One region of the Leptospira inadai serovar Lyme str. 10 genome, then DNA from elsewhere that is predicted to be linked to it. Evidence: riboswitches for the same ligand, from Rfam matches in the RefSeq annotation. Region 1 holds a riboswitch; the other holds the start of a gene.
What was found. A riboswitch is a leader RNA that binds a small molecule or an ion and turns the genes downstream of it on or off. The one in region 1 is predicted to bind cobalamin.
Positions count from the first base shown of each region.

Region 2: another riboswitch for cobalamin. It lies ahead of LEP1GSC047_RS16280 (CbtB domain-containing protein); the one in region 1 lies ahead of LEP1GSC047_RS12475 (TonB-dependent receptor plug domain-containing protein).

Region 1 is NZ_AHMM02000017.1:689,593-701,246, reverse strand. It holds gene LEP1GSC047_RS12525 (sensor histidine kinase) at 71-1,120, shown strand; gene LEP1GSC047_RS12520 (DMT family transporter) at 1,154-2,107, opposite strand; gene LEP1GSC047_RS12515 (hypothetical protein) at 2,155-2,862, opposite strand; gene LEP1GSC047_RS12510 (hypothetical protein) at 2,989-3,405, shown strand; gene LEP1GSC047_RS12505 (hypothetical protein) at 3,455-3,844, shown strand; gene LEP1GSC047_RS12500 (hypothetical protein) at 3,930-4,385, shown strand; gene LEP1GSC047_RS12495 (LIC_13076 family protein) at 4,412-5,128, shown strand; gene LEP1GSC047_RS12490 (class I SAM-dependent methyltransferase) at 5,271-6,143, opposite strand; gene LEP1GSC047_RS12485 (CapA family protein) at 6,328-7,374, shown strand; gene lsa26 (surface adhesion protein Lsa26) at 7,491-8,228, opposite strand; cobalamin riboswitch at 8,425-8,611, shown strand; gene LEP1GSC047_RS12475 (TonB-dependent receptor plug domain-containing protein) at 8,774-10,843, shown strand; gene LEP1GSC047_RS12470 (YncE family protein) at 10,848-11,654, shown strand, end outside.
Region 2 is NZ_AHMM02000025.1:100,893-112,546, forward strand. It holds gene LEP1GSC047_RS16255 (LIC_12337 family protein) at 1-275, shown strand, start outside; gene LEP1GSC047_RS16260 (MbnH family di-heme enzyme) at 287-1,504, shown strand; gene LEP1GSC047_RS16265 (DUF5329 family protein) at 1,594-1,989, shown strand; gene LEP1GSC047_RS16270 (glycosyltransferase family 4 protein) at 2,111-3,301, shown strand; gene LEP1GSC047_RS16275 (DoxX family protein) at 3,582-3,944, shown strand; cobalamin riboswitch at 4,191-4,372, shown strand; gene LEP1GSC047_RS16280 (CbtB domain-containing protein) at 4,502-4,687, shown strand; gene LEP1GSC047_RS16285 (CbtA family protein) at 4,678-5,478, shown strand; gene LEP1GSC047_RS16290 (CbiX/SirB N-terminal domain-containing protein) at 5,475-6,677, shown strand; gene LEP1GSC047_RS16295 (DUF3209 family protein) at 6,689-7,063, shown strand; gene LEP1GSC047_RS16300 (FAD-dependent oxidoreductase) at 7,073-7,837, shown strand; gene LEP1GSC047_RS16305 (cobalt-precorrin-5B (C(1))-methyltransferase) at 7,856-8,935, shown strand; gene LEP1GSC047_RS16310 (precorrin-8X methylmutase) at 8,967-9,626, shown strand; gene LEP1GSC047_RS16315 (bifunctional cobalt-precorrin-7 (C(5))-methyltransferase/cobalt-precorrin-6B (C(15))-methyltransferase) at 9,623-10,861, shown strand; gene cobI (precorrin-2 C(20)-methyltransferase) at 10,861-11,628, shown strand; gene LEP1GSC047_RS16325 (cobalt-precorrin 5A hydrolase) at 11,615-11,654, shown strand, end outside.

The DNA.
Region 1 (11,654 bases):
TCCCGAAATGTTTCTCGATTCGTTTAACAAAATATACGCCGACCGGGATTATTTGACCCGGAACAGGGCATTGCATCTTCTGGTTTTCAACGCCTTCGTGCTCGCGCTAGGAATCATCGCGAATCTTATAGCGATCAAAAACGGATCGTTTCGTCCCGGGTTTCTCACGGTCGCCATTTCCGCGGTTTTTTCGATCTGGTTCCTCTTTCATAAGAAATATCAATATGCATTAAATATAACGTTAATTTTCAGCCTACTCGGAATCACCATCGGTTGGCTTTTCGGGACCAGAGGAGTTAACCAAGGATTCAGTATTCCGACTATCATTATTCTTTTCTTATATTTTTCCGATATAACGAAGACTATTTTGGTCTCCGTTTATTGTCTCGGGTTGCTATTGATTCGTTCGTTTTGGTTGAAATCTCAAAGTCCGCTCCCGGAGGCGAGCTTCACGGATACCTTATTCCTTTTTTTACTTTTTACCACCATTTCAATCATGACTGTTCGGATCTTGCACGGTTACGTGCAGGAAAAGGACGAGTTAATAAAGGAAATACATCATCGGGTGAGAAATAATCTTCAGGTTCTTTCCGGATTAGCGGACATACACCGGGACTCCAGTGCGGTCGCTTCCGGCCATCAACCGTACTTGGATTTTCAGAATCGGATTATTGCGATATCGGAAGTTCATAATTGTCTTTATAAGACCGAAAATTACCGTGAAATCGATTTCTCCCAAATCATCCGGGAAATTTCGTCGAACCTTTCCGAAAAATACGGTAAAGGAATCGTAGAAGTGGTGGAACCGCAAAGAAAAATTTTTTTACCGATCGAAAGTGCGGTTCCCTGCGCTATGATCGCAAACGAACTGATTTCCAATGCGATACGACACGGTTCGGACCGATCCAACAACGCTCGAGTAAGCGTCGAAATTCAAAAGGAAGGGGGGTTGTATCGGTTGAGCGTCGTAGATTGGGGGGCGGGAATGTCCGATGACCGACTATGGCAAAATCCTACTACGACCGGATTTACCTTAATACAAATTCTAACGAAACAGCTTAAGGCCAGCTTAAAAATCCTTAAAGACAACGGAACGAAGGCGATTTTAGAATTCTCTTAATATAAACTGATAATCGAAATTGTCGGAAATTATTTAGACTGCGATTTTTTTCTTTCTGCTTAAGAGCAGGACTCCGGATAAAACGAGGGCCGTTCCACCTAAATTTTCCCATGTTATCTCTTCGTTTAATAAACATGCCGAAAGAAACAGGGTAAAAATCGGACCGGCACTTCCGGCAATCGAGGCTTTGTTCGATCCGATTCTTTGAATGCCCGCAGTAGTCAGGAAGGCGGGTAAAACGGTCGTTAAGAATCCGAGGGCAAAGCCGTACGCATATACCGGCCAGGGTTGCAAAAATATGGATGAGACTTCCTTCTTCAAAAAGAAATGTACAAGAACGAATCCGCCGGACCAAAGCATCAACAAGGCGGTAAATCTCCTGGAACCTAGTTTAGGAATCATTTGACCGCTACCGATCAGATAGACCGAATAAGCCAGAGCTGAAAGGAAGACTAACGCGGCTCCCAGGAACGATTTTTGACCGTTTGACTCGGCATCCGGAAGAAACGCCAATAAGATTCCGGCATATGTAAGCGCGACCGCGTATAGTTCCAGCGAATGGGCCTTTTTCCCCAGGAATAAAAAGCTTAATAATAAAACTAACGCCGGATAAGTAAACAGAACGAGTCGCTCCATCGAAGCGGAGAGATATTCTAAGCCCCAAAAATCGAAGAAACTCGCCAGATAGTATCCGATAAAAGCGAGAAGGACTACGGCAAGATAATCCTTGGAATGGACGGGAGTCAGGCCGGTTCGATTCGATTCGCGATAGAGAACGAATGCAAAAAAAGGAATCGCAAATAGCATTCTAAACGCCAGAATTGTTATGGAATCCACTCCGTAAGCGTATACTAGCTTTACGAGAACGCCCTTGGAGGAAAAAAGGATGGTACCCAATAAAGTATACGTAAATCCTTTCGTTTCTTCGCTGGCTCCCGTCAAAACCGTCAAAAGCCGAGTCAAAAGAGTTTCCCGTTTGGCGTCCATACTTCCAGCTTTCCAAGAATGCTCTTGGGTAAAAGTAAGAATCCGATTTATTCCCCCAAAAAGAAAAAATTCACATCCTTCCTTTTCAGAAAATATCCTCCTTTCGGATTTACTGCCGGAAAGAATTGATTCGTTTGCCCGGCTTCCGAAAGCGCGGACTCTTTGAGTTCCTTGATTTTCGCATAACATTTTGATAGAAACATTGCATGACCGCAACCGAGTAAATGATATCCTTCATGGACGATCGTAGCGGATGGACTGCTCCAGAATAGCTGGTTGATGGAGAACGTATGCGCAAGAATATATCCTCTTGTACCGGTGTATCCGTCGACCGCTCCCAAAACCTCCGGAACCGGAATGAAAAAGAATGCTAGGATGATCTGAACGATTTGGTAGAAAAAGTCTGTCATTCTCACTCCGGCGAACGCCATAATTCGGTCGCAATTTTCCGGAAGCTCGGCCTTGTATAATTCCTCTAGGATCGCAAAGCCGGTCCATCCGGGCCGATTCCAGACTTTCACCTGCGAAACGTCGGCCTTTAGTTTATACAAAGCTAATTCGTCGTTCCACGCCTCGATGAGGGAGTTCACCCGTTCCTGCGAAACGTTTTCGTCCTTCCAAACGCAAACTTGAATCGTTCGAAGCTTTCCGAAATCCTCGCGGACTCGAATCGATTCTCTATGAAACCCGACAGTCGTACAATCCTCCAGTAAGACGTAGAACAAAAGGGAAACTAGGACTCGGATTCGAAACATACTCATTCTTTCCTAAGGAACGTCCGGATTTAAAATAAGGAACCGGATGCGTTTAGGAAGTATAACCATCAAAATGCGGGAAAAAAATTCTTGCTATAATCTTTTTGAACCTTACTTTCCTTTCGCATGCAACAAACCCTATTTAGTCTTCAATTCGTTCATGCAGCGATAGTGGCAGGTCCGATTTTCTTTTTGGCTGTCAGCTTCTTTATCGGCGGCGTTAAAGAGCAGTCCGAGTCTTCGATATCGGGAATAGTACTAGCCGTCTCCGTTTTCAGCATACCTTTAGTATTCTTTCTAAGGAAGATTCTCCCTAAAACTTCGAAAGAAAAAAGCCTGGAGGAAAATCTAGGAAATTATAGAACCTTGAAAATCGTCACCGCGGCAATCGTTGAGGGTGGGGCTTTGTTAAATTGCGTATTGTTCTTTATTACCGGTTCGTTTCTATCTCTCGGCGGAGCTATCCTACTGACGATAGTGAATTTATTTCAATTTCCGCGGCTATCCGAGTTTACCGAATTGTACGGAATCGATAAGAGATAAAAAATCGGCTTTTCGGACGGACATTTTCAGGATACTTTTTTATCGACCGATGAAGATCTCGAAACTTAAAACCCCTTTAACTCCCTTTCAAATTTTGTTTTTAATACCTTTGGCTTTGTTTTTGTTAAGCGTATTCATCGGCGAGATTGTTCGTCTTTATAGGTTGCATGACGAGAGGCTCGCGTTTTCCCAATTGACGGAGATCGACGAATTATTCGAAGAATTGTCGATGAGCCAAATGTTTCAAAAATACGGATATGATTTTAGGGACAAAATGGGTGCGGACGAGCGGCTTTCTACGGGTCTAGAGCGGGAATATTGGATCGAACGAAAAATTCCCAAATTCCTTTTCTTTCTATTAATCCTTTTATATCCGGGTTATAGTATCCTTACGCGTATCGGAGATTTAGTTTCGCAAGAGAAGGGGAGGCGCGTATAGAAAGAGACCTTGAGTCCGAAAAAAATAAGGTCTAATAAGAACTAGAACTCATGAGGCGGGCGGAAGAATCCGAAGAAATAGTAGTATGGCAGGAAACTCGGGGCAAAATCTAAAAAAGGGAAAACTCCGGACTCCCACCATAATATTTTTGCTACTTCCACTTTGCCTATTCATACTAACGGCCTTTCTCGGAAGCTTTTTAAAATTAGATAGAGTTCGATCGGAGACCGCCTTCGAGAATCGTTTAAATCCTCTCGAGAAAATTTGGCGAGGCATTCAGCTAAAGTCTTACGCCAAACAATACGGGTACGACTACCGAAACAAAATCTCCGAAAACCAACGCCGTGTTTTGGGAATCGTACGCGAATCCTTCCTAGAGACGCAGCTTCCTAAATATTTGTTTTTAGCGTTAGTAGTCATTGTGCCTTGTTATTTTTTTACGAAGTTAATCAAAGAAAAAACCACTCAAACGAGGGATAAGATAGTTAAGATCCCTTCGAAACCGATTCGAAATTCGAATCCTAAAATTGGGCGAAAATAAATAAATGGATTGCTTATGTAAACTCGATGCACGACTACACCTATATGAAGGGTAGTAGATATCGCCTGTTTACTGCTACAGGATTGATTCTTTCCGTATTATTACATCCTGCGTGCAGTTTTGATAAACGAATCGAATTCTCCCAGCCCGAAAAGCTTGCGTTGGAGGCGGACGGTAAATCCTGCACTTCTCTCGGGCAGTACAATCGCTGGTACGCGTTCTATGGATTATGGAAATTCTCTTCGGCTGAACCGACCCTTCCTAAGCAAGAAGGAAAAATATATATTTTAGAGAATCGAGCCGACTGGCAGCATATCGCCCTTTCTCTTTTATTAGGGGTGATGACTTCCATCTCCGTTCATCCGGTCAGAATTTCGGAATGCGATACCGCGACTCGTTTCGTTCATAAGGCCGAATACGATGCTTTCTTTGAAACCGAGCGCGAAAAGGCTCGTTCCGATTTCTTTGCGGAAAGCGAAAGGATATTCGAAGATTCCTTGCGAAAGTATTTAGATCGAAGCAATCCGGCCGATTCCGCCGGAAAGAATTATAGTACGATTATCTATCGAAACGGGAGGATCCAAGAAGCTAGAGTCCTAGGACAGGATGTCGATTCGATAAAAATCGAATGGGACGAGGGCAATCAGAGTAAGGAGTCTTCCGTACTCAAAAAGGAAATTTACAAAGTCATTTTTGCCACCAAGGTGATTCGAGTTAAGGATAAGCCTTCCGAAAAACCGTAAGTAATTCATACTATAGTACCTGGCCGCTGAGGCCTTGCGACCTGAGGTAAAATCGGATCGGATTCCTATCGGGACGAGATTACGGAATTCGATGACCTCGAAAACGATGCCGTTATTTCGATGGAATTCTATCTTTAAGATTTTAGTATTTCGGTTTTCCAAAGCACAGGGCCATCATATCTCCCTGATCGAATTTTTTTACCGCCCAATCCGCGAATCTTTTGGAAGCTTTGAAGAACGTTCCCGCATTTTTTCTGCCGGTCAATCCGCTTCCATAGGTGGTATGAGATAGCGGTAGGTAGCCTAAATCCATGCATAGCCGCTGGATTCCGGATAAACTATAATAATAAAGATGCTCGGGAACGTTTAAGTATCGCCATTTTACTCCTAAAATATTCGCAAGCAAACCGTGACGACAGGTGGAAAGAATCATTCGTCCACCCGGCTTTAGATGAAGCAGGATTTTTTCAAGAGTTTCCTTGGGGCGATGCAGATGTTCGATACTTGCCCATAGGGTCACTAAATCGAATTGCCGGGAACCGTCTAGATCCCAATTAAGGAAATCCGTTTGTTCGACATCTAACTTTAGGGTTTCCTTAGCGAAGGCTACCGGTCCGGGAGCGATGTCTAAACCTTTCACATTCCAATCCCGGTCTTGCAAGTAATCTAAAAAATATCCGGCGGCGCAGCCGACATCCAAAGCGGACTTGTCGGCGTTTAATTTACTTTCCCAGGTAAAGAAGCCTAGGTCTTCCAGGTTGAGACGGTAGACTCTTGATATCTCCCGTTTTGTCGCGTCCGAATAATAATCGTCATACCCACGATCCGTCCGCCGCGTAAAATAAGTATCCTCGTAATACTTCGCCACTTCCATCGGAGAAGGTTGCGGATTTACTTGTATCAGGCCGCATTTCGTACATTTCACTATTTTGAATATTTCACCCTTTGAACTCGCTTTGGAGAAGAGAGGGCGAAACGCCAAGGATCCGCATGTATTGCAAGGAATTTGCTCCATATATGGATCTCATCGGCGGTAACGATGAGTAGGGGCAGGAAATTTTGGGCGAATTTCATCCGGATAGTTTGAGAAAAAAAATAGGAAGCCATAGCAACCGATCTTTCTGCATCAGCGACACTTTAGTCGCTTTCTTTTGCGAAAACCGCTTTCCTAGAAAGCATGGTTGCAAAAATCTCCCCGTATGCAGAGATTCCTAACTCTATTTTATACCGGCGTTCTATTTTTGGTTTTAAACGCTCCCGCGCCCTTGGTACCGGCGGAAACCGAAACGATCAAAATCAAAGCGGTCGGCGATTTGGTCATGGGGACGAATTATCCGGACAACCGGCTCCCTGCCGATCCGAGAAAATCCCTTTTTTCCGATGTCGAGCCTACGTTAAGAGGAGCGGATTTGCTCTTCGCAAATTTCGAAAGCACTCTGACGGATTATCCGACCTCTTCTAAAAATATAAATCGTCCCTTGATCTTCGCGTTTAGAACTCCGCCATCGTATGCAAAAATTCTAAAGGATGTGGGATTCGATATTCTATCCATCGCCAATAATCATAGTTTGGATTTTCATCAGCAAGGTTTTGACGATACCGCAAAAAACATTTCCTCCGCGGGAATGAGATTCACCGGAAAGAAAGGTGCCATCACCTATATGACCGTCAAGGGCATTACGATTGCCTGGATCGGTTTCAGTCATATGAAAGCGGCTCATAATAACGTGAATGAAATTTCGGAGGGAGTCGCCTTGGTTAAGGAGGCGAAGAAAAAGGCTCAGTTAGTTTTCATCTCCGTGCACGGAGGCGCGGAAGGCGGTCCCGCTCTGCATGTAAAAAACGAACAGGAGCGCTTTTACGGGGAGTATCGCGGAAACCTAGTCGCATTATCTCACGCGTTAATCGACGCAGGTGCCGATTTATTCATCGGACATGGACCTCATCTTCCTCGGGCACTAGAACTTTATAGGGGTCGTTTGATCGCGTATTCGCTCGGTAATTTTTTAGGGTACAGGGTTTTTTCCACGAAAGGATACGGAGGCTATTCGTTGGTGCTGGAAGTGGATTTGGATAAAAACGGAAATTTCGTAAAGGGTAAGATACATCCTTTACAGCTGAGTCAGAACGGAATTCCCTCTCCCGATCCGGAAAATAAAACAACCGAGCTGATGCAATCCCTAACTAAAGCGGACTTTCCGGGAAAAGGTCCAAAAATTCAAAATGACGGAACGATATTGCCGTAAGAATAACGGGACAAACGCCGCGCCGCTTGAGAGTTGGCTCTTAAAAAAAGAACGCTCGAATCGGAATCGATTTCCGGAGACGAGCCTTCCCTTTAGATTTTAGGAATCAGATTAGATCAGTTCGGCTTGGGTGGGGCTTCGAGTGCTCCTGCCGGACTCTTAAAGTTTATTTCGAATAAATCGTAATGCGATTCCCGCACACCGGTGGCGAAGGCCACCGAAATTCCAAGATAGTATTTAAGATTATGTTTAAGAGCCGACCAGGCAAAGGTCGCCACCTCTTCGTTAGTAACGGAGAAGGGATGTACTTTGCCTCTTGCTTCATCCAAATAAATGCCTTCATAAGTGCCGATTACGGTTCCTCTATATTCTAGGCTGAGTATTCTTCCTGTGACTGAGAAATTTCTTTTGGATCCTGTCTTTGAACCGACAAATTTATCGGCTATATCTTTTCCGAGCACGCTTTCCTGCTTTTGCGCTGCCAAAACCTCGAAATCGGTAGAAAGAGCGATCGGTTCGATCCTATGAACTCTATATTGAATCAGGACATCCTGATTTAAGCTCTTACTTAAAAAATTGACTACGTCCGTAGTTTCGGGGCGAACACTGAAAGCCACCTTTTGTTTGGTCGGGGTAAAGCATTCGTCCTTGCTTTCGTCGCATTTTTCGTTTTTATCGAAAGTCGTTACTTCCAAGAATCCTTCGTACGAATCAAAGATGAGTCCTCTGCTTTCAAATTGAATCAGTTTCGCTACGGTCCAGCCTTCAGAATAGGTACCGATTGCAGACACGGAAGACGAGGACAGGAGAAATACCCCTGTCAAAAGCCATACTGATAGTTCTTTAAGTTTCATTCGAGTTCTATACTCCGAGGTGGCGTGGATTTGAGATGCGAACAGTTTGGCTTTGGATTTAACGACTTCAAGAAAATATTTATCGGTTTTCGAAAAAGCGTAGGTGACGTTCCGTGATCGGCAGTTGCCGGTCGGCAAGAACTTGCATAACAGGTGCATTGACGAAGCGGAATACTTCGCATTTTCCGATTGCCGTGGCGTTTCCCCCCGTAAAGCTGGTTTGGCAAGCCGAGAGGAAAAGGGAATTCGGTGAAAGTCCGAAGCTGAACCCGCAGCTGTAAGCGTCGTCTTACGGGATGGTAATAAGGCCACTGTCTAGAATGGATGGGAAGGCACCAATCCCGGGCGCGAGCCAGAAAATCTATCTTTTCGCTTATCATTTGTCAGACTTTCGGGAGCTAAAGTCGGGCGGGAAGTCTTTTTGCGGTAAACCCTCTTGTCCTCCCACCCGGTCTCCCGTACGGGAGAATTCTTTGCCGTCCAAACGCACTCGTGCCTCCGAGAATACGAACCTTGCTTTTCATTGCAAAGCGAATCGGATTCTAATGCTTGGCCTGGCTTTTCTTTCCCACGCGGTTTTTTCCCAAGAACAACCTAAAAAGGAAGCCGCGCCGCTCAAGGTCTTAGGAAAGGTTTCGGATTCGAATCAACCCGAAAATTTTCGGAAAAATCCAACCGGGTTTCAATCTTCCGTCAATTTAGATCAATATAATGCGCGTTATACGAATCTTCCCGACGTATTAGAAAGGGAAGCCGGGGTGCGAGTCAGGCGGTACGGCGGATTGGGTTCCTATTCGACACTTTCTCTTCGAGGAACGAACCCGAATCAATCCAGAATTTTCATCGACGGGGTACCGTTTAATAATTCCCAGGGTGGGGAAGTGAATTTGGCCGATCTTCCCTTCGATAATTTGCAGAGCGTGGAAGTGTACAGATCCGGAGCTCCTGTAGGATTCTCCGGATCGGCGATCGGTGGAAGCGTGAACCTAGTCACTCGAAAATCGACCGGTCCACCTAAGACGAGAGTGAATATCGGAGGAGGAAGCTATAATACCGGAAAGGGAACCCTCACTCATACCGGAACGTACGGCGGGATCGGAACGAGTCTATTTTTCCTAGGGGAAAAATCCGATCAAAACTTTCCATACTTAAATCCTCATGGGACCATAATCGTGAATCCGTACGACGATACGATCGACCGCAGGAGAAACGCTCAGTACGAAAGATCTTCGGGAATGATCGGATTGGACGGAGATTTAGGAAAAACGAAAATTCGATTTTGGAATGATCTAAATTATAGGTATCAGGGAATTCCAGGGCCGGCATCCAACCAAACTCGACAAGTTCATCGAAAATATCTGCGGAATACTTCGTCCGTTACCACCGATACGAAAGGCTTGTTCGACGGAGTATTAAGATTAGAAACGCGAGGCTTTACTACGTTTGCCGATGACGATCTTTACGATCCTAAATCGGAATTTTCCTCGGGGGCTCCCAATTCCGCCGCCCGCATTCATCAATCCGGAATTCAAGTAACGCCTACCTTCTATTTATTGGATTATTTACAAATCATCCGATTGCATTTCGGATTAGAGAAGGAGACGTTTTCTAGGACTCGGAGTAATATCGATAATATAGATTTAAATTATGAACCGGGAAAATCCAGAACGTATATAACCTCGCAAATAGAGGACGAAATCCGATTTATGGACGGTAAACTCGTTTTAACACCCGGTGTTTCCTGGGATACCTACAAGGACCGCTTTCAGAGCAATCAGCCTTGGTACCAAAGACAGGATCCGTTGGCTTCTTCGGACAAGACCACATCGTTTTCCAATCCTAAAACGGGACTTTTGTATAAATTATTCCAATACGAATCGTTTAACCTGGATTTAAAAGCGAACGTGGCTAAACAAAATCGGATTCCTAGCTTTCTAGAGTTGTTCGGCGAAGTAGGAACTATTCTTCCGAATGACAGTTTAAAACCCGAAAAAAGTACGAACGTGGACGCGGGTTTTTCCGCAAAGTACGCCAACGGGAATTTAAAATCCCAAGGTTCCGTTTCCTATTTTAGAAAACGAATTTCGGATATGATTTTGTTTATCCCGAATTCTCAATTTACCTTAAGGCCGGAAAACGTGGATTCGGCAAAGATAGACGGGGCGGAAATTTCTCATAAATCGGAATACAATGGTTGGAAATTATTGATCGATTATACCTACCAACAGGCGATCAACACTTCGGACGCTCCTTATTTAAAGGGAAAATATCTACCGTTACGACCCAGGCATGAAATTTCCTCCACTGTCGGATATCGCGCTAAGAGATGGGAAGGAGGCGCGGAGTTGGTTTACGTCGGAGCCGTTTTTAAGGACAGAACCAACGAGTACGTCAATTATCAACCTGCGAGACAGATATGGAATCTGTATTTAACGATCGTACTCTATTCCTCTCCGACGGAGGAGACTATCCAGGATCCGAAAACGGAGAAGGCTACTCGGGAACTTCTTCTTAGTTTCGATTTACGGAACGTGGGTGACAAGAGAGTAGAGGACATAGTAGGATATCCCCTGCCCGGTCGAAATTGGTTCGTCACCTTGAGCGGAAGATTTTAAGAATATGAAGCGGATTTTATCTTACTCAAGGATTCTTCTTTTCGGGTTCTTGGCCTTGCGTTGCGGGGACATTCATCGCCCTCCTCTGTACACTTTGTTTTTAACGCCCAATGTCTCCGGAAATATCGGAGTCGTAACCACCGATTTTAGCAGCTCGGGACGATTCAAAGTATTGAATCCGGAATTGAAAATTTCCTATCCGGGACTCACCCCGATTCACTCGGATGCAGTCGGAAGATATTATAATTCCAAAGTATATATTATAAATAGATTAAATAGAGACAGTATCCAGATTTTGGATCCCAATTTGGCGTTCCAGACGATTGCGGAATGGTCGATGGGCGCCGGCACGAATCCGGCGGACATCGAATTTGCCGGTCCGAATAAGGCATATGTGTCGCTTTACAATTCTCGCTTCCTGAAAATTATCAATCCCGGTAACGGCGCGGTTCTGGGAGCCTTGGACCTAGGAGGATATTCCGAACCGACGTCCACTTCGGGGCATCCGGACGGACTACCGGAAATGTCGGGGATGAAAATAATCGGGAATAGTCTCTTTGTTTGTCTGCAACGTTTGGATCGTAATGATGCAAGCGGGTACTGGCCTCCGAGCGGGCTCTCTTTTTTGTTGGAAATCGATATCAATTCGGATCGAGTCGTTGCAGTATACAATTTCCCGACACCGAATCCGTTAGGAAAACCTCAATTAGTAAATCTATTCGGCGAGCCGCATTTGGTCGTTCCGACGCCGAATTACATAGGATATATCAGTCGGATCGACGGAGGCATCGTCGCCTTTCGACTTTCCACA
Region 2 (11,654 bases), on a different contig from region 1:
CCAACGGTACTATCTGCGGTTTTGATGTTCTGAAATTCGGAATCTTTAACGGGGGCGGATTCATCATGGATAATCTGACTTCCGGAACGATTCCGACAGGATATCCGGAACCTTCTAGCGGCGGCGGTTACCCCGGAGTCCAGACTCTCTTTAATAAACTTGGCACGGCACCGAACGGTACCGGAACTTACGACGATACTCAAAAGGCAACGATCGATACCGGTATGGGAAGTTCGATAAGTCTTCATCCTTCCGGCGAAACGGTTCCATTTTAACTCCATAAAGAATGTTTAAATTACCTCGAGTATTTGCGGGCGCGGGCATCCTTCTGCTCGCGTTTTTATTTTTTTCCTGCTCCAAAATGCGGACCTTCATGGAAGAGGGCAGATTTTGCTCCGATTATGATTACGGGCTGGTGGAATCGGCCTCGGCTCCTCCGCATCCTCCCGATGTCTGTGTGACTCCGGAAACCGTCAAGCTGGGTCGATTTCTTTTCTACGACGTAAATCTTTCAAAAGGAAAAAACCAATCTTGCGCGAGCTGTCACAAACAAAATTTAGGTTTTTCGGACGGCCTGACTCGCGCGATCGGTTCGACAGGTCGAGTTCATCCGCGCAATTCGATTGCGATCGCAAATGCAGGATACTTTTCCCCTTACACTTGGTCGAATCCGACTTTGAAACGCTTGGACAATCAGACTCTAGTTCCTTTTTTTTCCGAGAATACCGCAACTACCATCGAAGAGCTTGCAATCAGCGGAATCGAACACGTCGTTGCGGCCCGTTTGCAATCCGATCCGAAATATGTAGCAATGTTTGCGGAAGCATTCGGAGAGAATACGATCGATGTGATTCATATCGCTCGCGCGATCGCCGCATTCGAAGTCACTATGATTTCGGATCAGTCCCCTTTCGATAGAAACGCGATGACCTCCTCCGCAATCCGAGGAAAGCGGATCTTCGAGTCCGAAATCGGCGGCTGCTATCATTGTCATGGAGGGAAAAATTTCAATATTGATGATACGCTTGGTATTCTTAGTTTTCAGAATATAGGTTTGTACAACGTTCGGAACAAAGGAGACTATCCCGATCAGGCTCTGCACGGCCCCGCGGCGGCATTACAAACTCAAGGCCTCTCTCAAACGTCGGGTAAAGAAACGGATCGAGGAAAATTCAGAACTCCTTCTCTTAGAAACGTCGCAGTTACGGCTCCGTATATGCACGACGGGAGCCTCAAAACCCTTCGGGAAGTAATAGAAGTTTTCAATGCGGGAGGAAGGAATATTACTACGGGGCCGTTTGCGGGAGACGGTAGGAAGAATCCCCACAAGGACCCTCGAATACGCCAGCTCGATTTGACCGAGATGCAAAAAAGCGATTTGATCGAATTTTTAAAGTCTCTTACTGACGATTGTTATCTGACAGACCCTAGACTCAGCGATCCGAACCTGTCGAAGCCGATTCAACCGGACTATTGTCGAACCATTTCTACCGACCGGCAATAATTATCTTCCCGACCTAAATTACGACGTTCGGCTCTTGGAAATCACTTGCAGGACCCGGCGTCGGCGAGCTAACCTGAAATTCGATCTCCATGCGAAACTGCGGCATTATAACGATTCTTTTATTTACTCTGGCGCTATTGCCCCTCTCGGGAATAGTTTCTTCGCAACCCGCCGATTTAGAAACGGAGATCAATGCATTACTATCTACGTTGGATTCCTGCAACGGTTGCGTCTTTATCCGTAACGGATCCGAGCATACCGTGCAGGAAGCAAAAGCTCATCTTTTAAGAAAATACGAGGCGACTAAGGGAAGAATTAAAACGACGGAGGACTTTATCGTCGGATTAGCTAGCAAATCTTCCGTCACCGGAATCCCTTATAAAATCCGATTCCCCGACGGTACGGAAATGCCGTCGGAAAAGTGGTTAACGGGTCAGTTAACGAAACTAAGAAAGTCGACTTCTCCGGCTAAAAAAAGTCGGTAAATCGATCGACGGATTGTAACCGAAAAGTAATCAGCCTCTCACGGAATAGTTACAATGCTTTCGTACTATTAGAGCGATGTTTTCCGAGGTATATCCAAAAACTTTCATAAATAGACATCCTTTGCGGATATTAGTCGTTACGGAAACTTTTCCGCCCGAAATCAACGGAGTTTCCAAAACCTTACATCGAATGTTAAGCGACTTATTGCAACGGGGACACGAAATCATTTTAGTACGCCCCCGTCAAAGTTTCGACGATATGGCGACGGCAAACGGTAACTATCGAGAAGTTCTCGTAAGAGGGGCAAAAATTCCGTTTTACGAAGGCCTTAGGTTCGGCTTTCCGGAAAAAAGACTTCTTAGAAGATTAATGCAATATGAGAAACCCGATCTAGTCCACGTCGTAACCGAGGGTCCGTTAGGGTTATCCGCCGTGAGGGCGGCGAGGCATTTAAAGTTGCCGGTTGTCAGCGATTTCAGAACCAATTTCCATTCGTATGCGAGATATTATAAAGTCGGCTTTATCGGCAAACTCGTTCATTCCTACTTGCGCAGTCTACATAACTTGACTCATGCTACGCTTGCACCGACGGCTCAGATCGTGGCGCAACTCACCGCTTCGGGCTATAACAACGTAAAGGTGGTCGCTCGAGGAATCGATACCGCTCTATTCCATCCTGCCCGAAAAGATTCCAAATTGCGGAAAGAATGGGGTCTCTCTCAATCGGATTTGGCGGTCCTATATGTAGGCAGATTGGCTCCGGAGAAGAATTTAGATCTATTGGTAAAATCCTTCCGCAAGCTTCAAACGAAAGAACCTAAGGCTAAATTGATATTAGTGGGAGACGGTCCATCGCGGGATAAGCTAAAAGCTGAAAATCCTGATTTCTTTTTTTCGGGAATGAGGAAGGGAGAGGACCTAGCTCGGCATTATGCTAGCGGCGATTTATTTCTATTTCCCAGCTTAACCGAGACTTTCGGAAATGTGGTGATGGAAGCAATGGCATCGGGCCTACCGATCGTTGCATACGATTATGCTGCGGCAAGAGAATACCTTTCTCACGGAAAGTCGGCGCTGCTACCTGCATTCGATAAAGAAGATGAATTTGCGGAGCATGCCTGTATTCTTGCAGAGAATCGAAGTCTGGCAAAAAAAATAGGAGTTCGAGCACGCAAAGCCGCCGAATCATGCAGTTGGGAAGATGTTGCCGATACTCTTGAATCGGTTTATGCGGAATTCGGAAAAGCGAAGCCCAAGAAATCGAAGTCCAGAAAAAGTGCAAAATTGAAAGTTGCGATCGGCCGCGCGTAATCGGAATTTCCTCGGAATAATATTAAAAATTCTTTTTTTGCTTGTACTTTCTTTTTAATTCCCATAATGACGGGCATTCCACGGCAAGGAGTTAGAAGCCTATGCTGAAGTTTCCCGGATACAAACCCGAACGAAACCTTTCCGTCTCTAAACGAGAAAAATACCTACCTCTCTCCAAAATTTCCCACAGAACATCGCATCCTCGACAAAAACGCTTTCGGCAAAGAAATCGGGAAAAAAGGCAGACTAACAACCCGTAGAAAGTGTACTATGTTTTTTCATGGAAAACATTGACGCTAAAACGATTAGCCTTTGGATCATGGCGACGCTCTATACGATGGGCGGCATTCTCCATTTCGTGATTCCCAAGTTTTACTTGAGAATCATGCCCCCATGGATCCCTTATCACAAATTTATAATTCGGTTCAGCGGCATCGCGGAAATTCTATTGGGATTGGGATTATTCTTTCCTCAGACAAGATCCTTTGCCGCTTGGGGAATTATTCTTTTGCTTATCGCCGTATTTCCTGCAAACGTATACCATTATCAATCAAGAACAAAACGAGATCCGCCTGCCCCCCTACTTATCCTTAGGCTACCGTTACAATTGGTTTTAATTTACTGGGCATACATTTACACTTGATTTTGTTCGCGTATCGGACCCTGCCATTTGTTCCGATACGCCTAGACTTTCAGCGAGAAAGACGGGTGAAATTCCCGCGAAGACCTAGAACCATAATCGTTCTCTCTTCGTATCGCTTCACTGAATCAAGAATAGTAAGGCCGGATCTTCCCAGCAATTTATCGATCTCGAAGCCGTGGTTCGCTTTTTTTAAGAAGATACCTAAAAAAATTCTATACAAAATCTCGAAGTTCGGTATAGGCTGGCGACACAGACAGTTTCTATAGGAACGCAAGTGTTTCGCACTTGCGGAAGACGGTGAGATTCCGTCACGGTACCCGCCGCTGTAAGAGGGACGAAAGGAGCAGTAAGCCACTGGGAAAACCTGGGAAGGCGCTCTAAGTAGGATGAACTCGAGTCAGAAGACGCCCTATTAAAACCCTGAGTGAGGAATCCGCTTCGGAATTAAAGCCGATTCCCGCGATAAGCACATTACAACATAGCAAAGTAGGATGTAGAATTTTTCTCGCCTTAGCTTTGCACATAACATCGATTATACGTAATCTAAGGAGAATTCTATGCCGGCAATTTCCCTAGGAAGAAATCAAACTCGAAGGGTTTCATCGTTTCTTCGCCCTTTATTCCTCTTAGGAATAATAACATTTTCCGTTTTTTTAGTGTACTTGATCGGATTAGAACCGATGCCGGCAGTTCATGATACGTTTCATGATCTTCGCCATAGCGCCGGATTTCCATGTCATTAACTAGATGGGAACTTTTGCTTTCCTTTTGCAAAAAAGGATGTAAGTCGGGACTTCTTGCAGGATCCCTATGGGGGTTGCTTTTCCTTTTTTTTACGAGTCCTTTAATTTGGGAAGCGGAAGTCTATGAAGAAAAAGGAAACCATCATCATATTCAGGAAACCTTACATTCTCGGAGCCATGACGAAGGGCGATTCGATTTACCGGAAAATCTAAAACGACAGTTAGTCCCGACCGTTATAGGCTGTACCCTTCTTGGTGGGGCCTTCGGAAGTATAGTATCCGTATTTTTAGGAATGGGCTTCTCTTTCGGGTTCCTTACTCGAAACTTTTTCGAGTCGCCGATCCGTTCTGCAATTCCAACGGGACTAATCTGTTTCTTAGTATTCCATGGAATCCCATCTTTCTTTAATCCGCCCGAACTTCCCGGAGTAATAGGGAGTGAGGACAGCTTTACTTCGCGCCAGTATCTATGGATTCAATCCGTAGCTTGCTCCGTCGTAGGAGTTTTAGTTTATCTCGTACTATCTTCCGGGGAGTCCGGAAGAATCGTTAAGATCTTCGGATCTTTATTAGGAATTTTAATAGCACTCCTTCCGCTTTTGAGCGGAACCAGCCCTGAGACGATAAGTTCTCCCGTGCCGATGGAATTACGTTCCCGTTTTATATATTACAGTTTAACGATAAACTTTATTTTTTGGTTAAGTTTAACGATACAAATTTTTCTGCGATCGGCCAAAGACAAAACGATCGACACCTACCGAATACGAAATGAGGAAATCGTTATACAATGATTTCTTCGCGTTCGGATAAGCTTGGGCTTTTAATCGTAGGACACGGAAGTCGTGAACCGCGATCAAACCGAGAATTCGAGCGTTTTGTCGAAGAATACTCGCTTCATAGACCTGATTTGGAAATTCGGCATGCATACATCGAACTTGCTAAACCGGAATTTAAGACGGAGCTAAGAGAATTCGCGCGAACAAATTCCACCATTCTGATACTTCCCCTATTTTTATTCTCTGCAGGGCATACCAAAAACGATATCCCTCTAATTCTCGACGAAGTCGGAAGAGAATTTCCAACCGTAAAACTAATACCTACCAATTGCATAGGAGTGCATCCGACGATGCTGGAACTCCTACATACTCGCGCTTCCTTTATTATAAATAGGAAAGAGGGAATTCCCAAAAAAAGAGGAGTAATCATAGTTAGTCGAGGTTCCTCCGATGCGGACGCGAATTCCGAGTTCTATAAGCTAGTTCGTTTATTCGAAGAAAGTAATGAATATAGTTTCGTAATACCTTCTTTCGTCGGTATTACGAAACCTCTTTTATCGGATAGCTTGGAAGTCGCCGCAAAGCTAAGACCGGAAGAATTACTGATCCTTCCTTACTTTCTCTTCGGCGGTAGATTGATCGGATCGATCGAGGAAAAGCTGGAACTTTTTACCGACAAGTTTCCCTGGATCAAATCGACTCTAGCTCCACATTTCGGATCGGATCCGTCCATTTTCAAAGTTCTAAACGACAGGATCAAGGAAGCTATTTCCGGAAACGGAGTTCTTCCCTGCGCGACCTGCGAATACAGAGAGCAGCTTCCCGGATTGACGAGCAAAGTCGGAGGTTTGAAAGCCTTGCTATGGAGCGTCAGACATATGGAGACTCATTCCCAGGCGGCTCCGCATGAGTTTCCGCACAGAAATATCCAAAAGCATATATTAGTTTGTGATAATATAGATTGTTCGACCCGAGGAAGTGTTGCTTTAATCGCTAAGCTGCGATCGGAGATAAAGAAAACGGGTAAGCAAAAGGATTTTCGCGTCACTCGGGCTTCCTGCCTCGGTCGTTGCGGAGAAGGTCCGTCTTTAGTGGTCTATCCGGACGGAATATGGTATCAGGGTGTCGGTGAAACGGACGCCCCGGAAATAGTTAGAGATCATTTGTTAAACGATCGGATCGTCTCAAGATTAGTCGATTCGATAATGCAATAGGAGAAATATAAATGGCGTGTCATGAAATCGCGGCTCTACGACTCGGAATGATGAATATATTGGGAATCGAAGACGAAGTCACTCGAATTCATGAAGTGAATGAAATCGGTCAAAATCTGCTCTCGCAACCCGGGCCGATTCAAAGCCTTTCCCATGCCGGTAATTTAACGTCTCTTCTCCAATTTTACGAGAGTAGCCTAACCGAATTGGAACAAAAGATTTCCGTATTACCCCCCGGCGACCCGAAACTTTCGTATTATCGTTCCCTCTTGATTCTGACCAAAAAAGTGGAACTAGAATTGAAAAATACATTCCAAAATTTGAATACTCTATTCAACGACTTGGAAGAAATACACGATTTCGTCCACGAGATCTATCCGGGCTAAGGGCGGCTTATGGCTTCCGTTCCAAAAACGACCACTCTTATCGATAGACAGGCAATCGACAAACATTATGATTTGTATATGTTTAAACATTCGGCAACCGAATCTTTAAACTTTGTGGGGGGCCAATACATAATCATAAATTCCGGGAAAATGACCGCAGACGGAAAACAGCTAAAACGAGCGTACACGATCCTCTCTAACGATGCGGAACAGTCCACATTTCAACTTCTGATTCGAAGAGTCGATTCGGGAAATGTCACCGCTCATCTGCGAAATATAGCAATCGGAACAGATCTGGAATTCTCCGGCCCTTGGGGGAAGTTTGTAGGAAATGCGAAATGGCCTAAGCAAGGTCCTGCCTTGCTCATTGCCACCGATAGCGGGATCACCTCGTCCTTATCCCTACTAGCTTGTCCAAAATTCCGAGACCGGGTTAATTTTTCCAAACTAGTCTGGTTATTATCGTCCACTGAAGAACAGAATTTAGTCGAGTGGGTTCGTCGTGAAATTCTATCTAAGAATGCGAACGTCGAATTTATTCCGGTTCGACCTAGCGGAGAAAGTTGGCGATCCAGCTCGGCACTTTCTTTCATTCGCTGGATCTTGAGAGATCGAAATTCGTTTTCCAATTTCTTCCTGAGCGGAAACGGAATAATATTAGATGAAATTAAAGTATTCCTGGAAGAAACCGGAGCGGATTCCGAATTCATCGGAATGGAATCCTTTTTTAGGTCCGAACCACTTAATGAAAATGGAATTCGTCTCGGCGCTTGAACGACGGGCTGCAAATGAATGGCGGGGAAAGAGCTAAGAGAGGGATTTACGACCGGCGCCTGTTCCGCCGCTGCCGCAAAAGCGGCGACGAGAGCTTTGGTCCGGAGAGCCCCCATTCTGGAAATCGAAACGACTCTTCCCAACAAACGAAAAGTCACCTTCCCTTTAAAGCGATGCGAATTGAAAGAGGATATGGCGATCTGTAGCATCATCAAAGACGCAGGCGACGATCCGGATTGCACGCACGGGGCCGAAATGACAGCAGAAGTTCGTTTAACACATTCGAACGAAATTGTCTTAAAAGGCGGCGAGGGAGTGGCGACGGTTACGAAAGCCGGCTTGGGTCTCGAAGTGGGATCTCCCGCGATCAATCCCGTGCCAAGAAAGAATATTACGGAAATGATATTGGAGGAATTGATCGGCACCTCTTTCTCGGGCGCAGAAGTAACGATCAGCGTTCCCGGCGGTCAGGAAATGGCAAAGAAAACCATGAACGAACGACTGGGCTTGATCGGAGGAATTTCCATCTTAGGAACGACCGGAATCGTTAAACCTTATTCCACAGCGGCATACAAAGCAAGCGTTATACAAGCGATATCGGTCGCGAAAGAATTGGGATCCGACACCGTCGTTCTGACTACCGGTGGTAAGTCCGAAAAATTCGCCATGGACCTACTTCAGGAACTGAACGAGTCTTCGTTTATACAAGTCGGAGATTTTATCGGAACCGGAATCAAAAGCGCAGTCAAAGAATCCATGGTCCAGGTCATAGTCGTCGGAATGATCGGCAAGCTTTCAAAAATGGCGGACGGAGTCATGATGACTCATCGAGGCGGATCTTCCGTTAATACGAAACTTCTAGCCGAGATCGCCCGAGCGGAAGGAGTTCCCGAAAACGTTTGTATCGAAACGGAAGCGGCAAATACCGCTAGGCATGTGTTAGAGCTTTGGAAAGAAACGGGTCATACCGGAATACTTTCAACGATTTGCAGAAGAGTTTCCGAGAATTGCACGAAGCACGCCGGTACGAATCTAAAAATATCCTGTTATCTCGTCGATTTTGATGGAGCTCCTCTCGGCGAGTATATTGTAAAATGAGAATATACCTAAAGGAATGATTATCAAGACCATGAACGATATGCGACAAATGACATCTCTCGGAAGAAATATAGAAGATCGATCGTTTCAAATCATCGACGAGGAGGCGGGAATGCATTCTTACCCTCCCGCCGATTGGGAAATCGTCCGTAGAATCATTCATGCAACGGCCGACTTTGAATTCAAAGATCTTACGAAAATCCATCCGGAGGCGGCCTCATCGGGCATCGCAGCGTTAAAGCGAGGCTGTTCGATTATTTGCGACGTGCAGATGATCTTAGCCGGTCTGAATCGGGAGAGGCTCGATGCCTACGGTTGTAAAACTCATAGTTTCATTTCCGATGCGGACGTAATTCAAAAAGCGAAAGAAAAAAATTCCACAAGAGCGATCGAATCGATTCGAAAAGCGTCGGAACTCGGGCTCTTGGATGGAAGTATTCTAGCCATCGGAAACGCACCTACCGCTCTCTTAGAGATCGTCCGTTTGATCGAAAGCAATGAGGCCAAACCTTCCTTAATCATCGGAGTTCCCGTCGGCTTCGTATCCGCAAGCGAATCCAAGGAATCGGTAATGGCTTTGCAAGGTTCGATTCCCTATATAATAACTCGCGGCAGAAAAGGCGGCAGCACGATTGCGGTAGCGATCCTGCATGCGCTTTTATTATTATCCGCTAAAGGAAGTCCTGTATGAAAGCCGTCGTTGTAGTCGGAATCGGAGACGACGGATGTGTCGGCCTATCCAGTCAAGCGATGGGGGCGGTAGCTAGAGCAAACGTACTGGCGGGTGGGGAGAGACATCTGGATTTCTTTCCCGAATTTGACGGGCACAAAATCACATTAAAAGAAAACATTACTGCGGCAATCGATCATATCGCCGAACTTTCGGGAGAAAATACGATCTGTATACTCGCTTCGGGTGATCCTCTTTTTTACGGAATCGGCAATTTAGTACGGAAAAAAATCGGAGCAGAGCATGTGGAATTTATTCCTGCACCAAGTTCCATGCAACGTGCATTCGCGAAAGTCGGAATCAATTGGGACGACGCTAAGGTTATCTCTCTGCACGGTCGCGACAAATTCGGATTTATAAATAAATTAAAATTTCATAATAAAGTAGCCTGTTTCACCGACGGTTCCAACTCCCCTTCCTCCATTGCGCGAAATATGATTCAATTCGAAGAGACGGAATGGATAGCGTATGTCTGCGAAAATCTAGGGGGAAGAAACGAATCGGTTCGAAAATTTACGATATCGGAACTGAGTACGGCTTCCGATATTTCCGATCTAAATGTGCTTATTCTCATTAGAGAAAACGCGGAGTGGAAACATCCTTCGGTTATTCCTTATCGAGATGAGGACGAATATGCGAAGAGAATCCCCAAGAAGGGTTTAATCACCAAAAAGGAAGTGAGAATTCTATCGCTTGCCGCGATGGAAATTCGAATCGATTCCGTCGTCTGGGATATCGGCGCAGGCTCGGGTTCCGTTTCGATCGAAGCGGCTTTTCTGGCTTCGGAAGGACGTGCCTATGCCATCGAAATCGATCCGGAAGGAATCGCAATTTGCCAAGAGAATAAACTTTCTCATAAGGCAGATAACGTTTTTATAATTGAAGGTAGAGCACCGGAAGCCCTCGCAGACCTGCCGTCTCCGGATTGCGTTTTCGTAGGCGGCTCCAAAGGAAGTTTGGAAGAAATCATAAAGGTATCCTATCAAAGATTGAAGGAAGGCGGGAGACTCGTAGTAAATGCGGTTACCCTAGACAACGTATCGGAGGCATACCAGGCTTTCAAGAATCTCGGGTTGGAAATGGAGGTCATTCTACTAAACGTTTCCAGAGGACAAAAATTAGCGACTTACCTTCGCTACGAAGCCTTAAACCCGATCCATATTTTTAAAACTATTAAACGAAGCACGGAATCATAATGAACGAAACTAAAACGCTAGGTAAATTATTCGGAGTCGGGGTAGGTCCGGGCGCGACCGACTTAATCACGCTAAGGGCGATCAATGTCCTGAACGAGGCTGAAGTACTCGCGATTCCCAAAAGCAGCGAGCACCTACCCTCTTTTGCATGGAGAGTTTGTTCACCGCTTGTTAAGGAAAATTCCGAACAGGAAAAAATCTTTCTACACTTTCCGATGAGTAAAGATCCCAAGGTGTTAGTGCCTGCCTGGGATAAGGCTTTCAACGAAATCGGAGCGAGGCTAATGAGCGGAAAAAATGTCGCATTCGTTACCCAAGGAGACCCTTCGGTATACAGCTCTTGGAATTATCTTAGGGAAGAGGCGCCCGATCGATGGCCGGGAATCGAAATAGAAATCGTTCCGGCTGTCACTTCAGTTACTGCAATTCCTGCCGCTTTACAAATTCCGTTAGCCGACGGGCGAGAGCGTTTTTGTGTCCTGCCGGCAACTTACGGTTTGGAGGATTTACCCAGACTTGTGGAAGACTTCGATTCGATCGTTCTAACCAAGGTTGGCCAAGTCATTCCTGAATTAGTGAGAATTTTAAAATTGCTAGGGCTTTTGGAAAACGCGACCTATGTTTCTTACGGAACTACGGATAAACAGAAAATCGTAAAAGATTTAGAATCGATTCAGAACGAAAACTGCGATTACTTTTCTATGGTTTTAATTTCTATCCGCAAACGTAAAGGCGTTCTCCGAGGAGAGTCGCATGAATCCGATTAGAAAGCCGTACGCCATTTATGCGATTA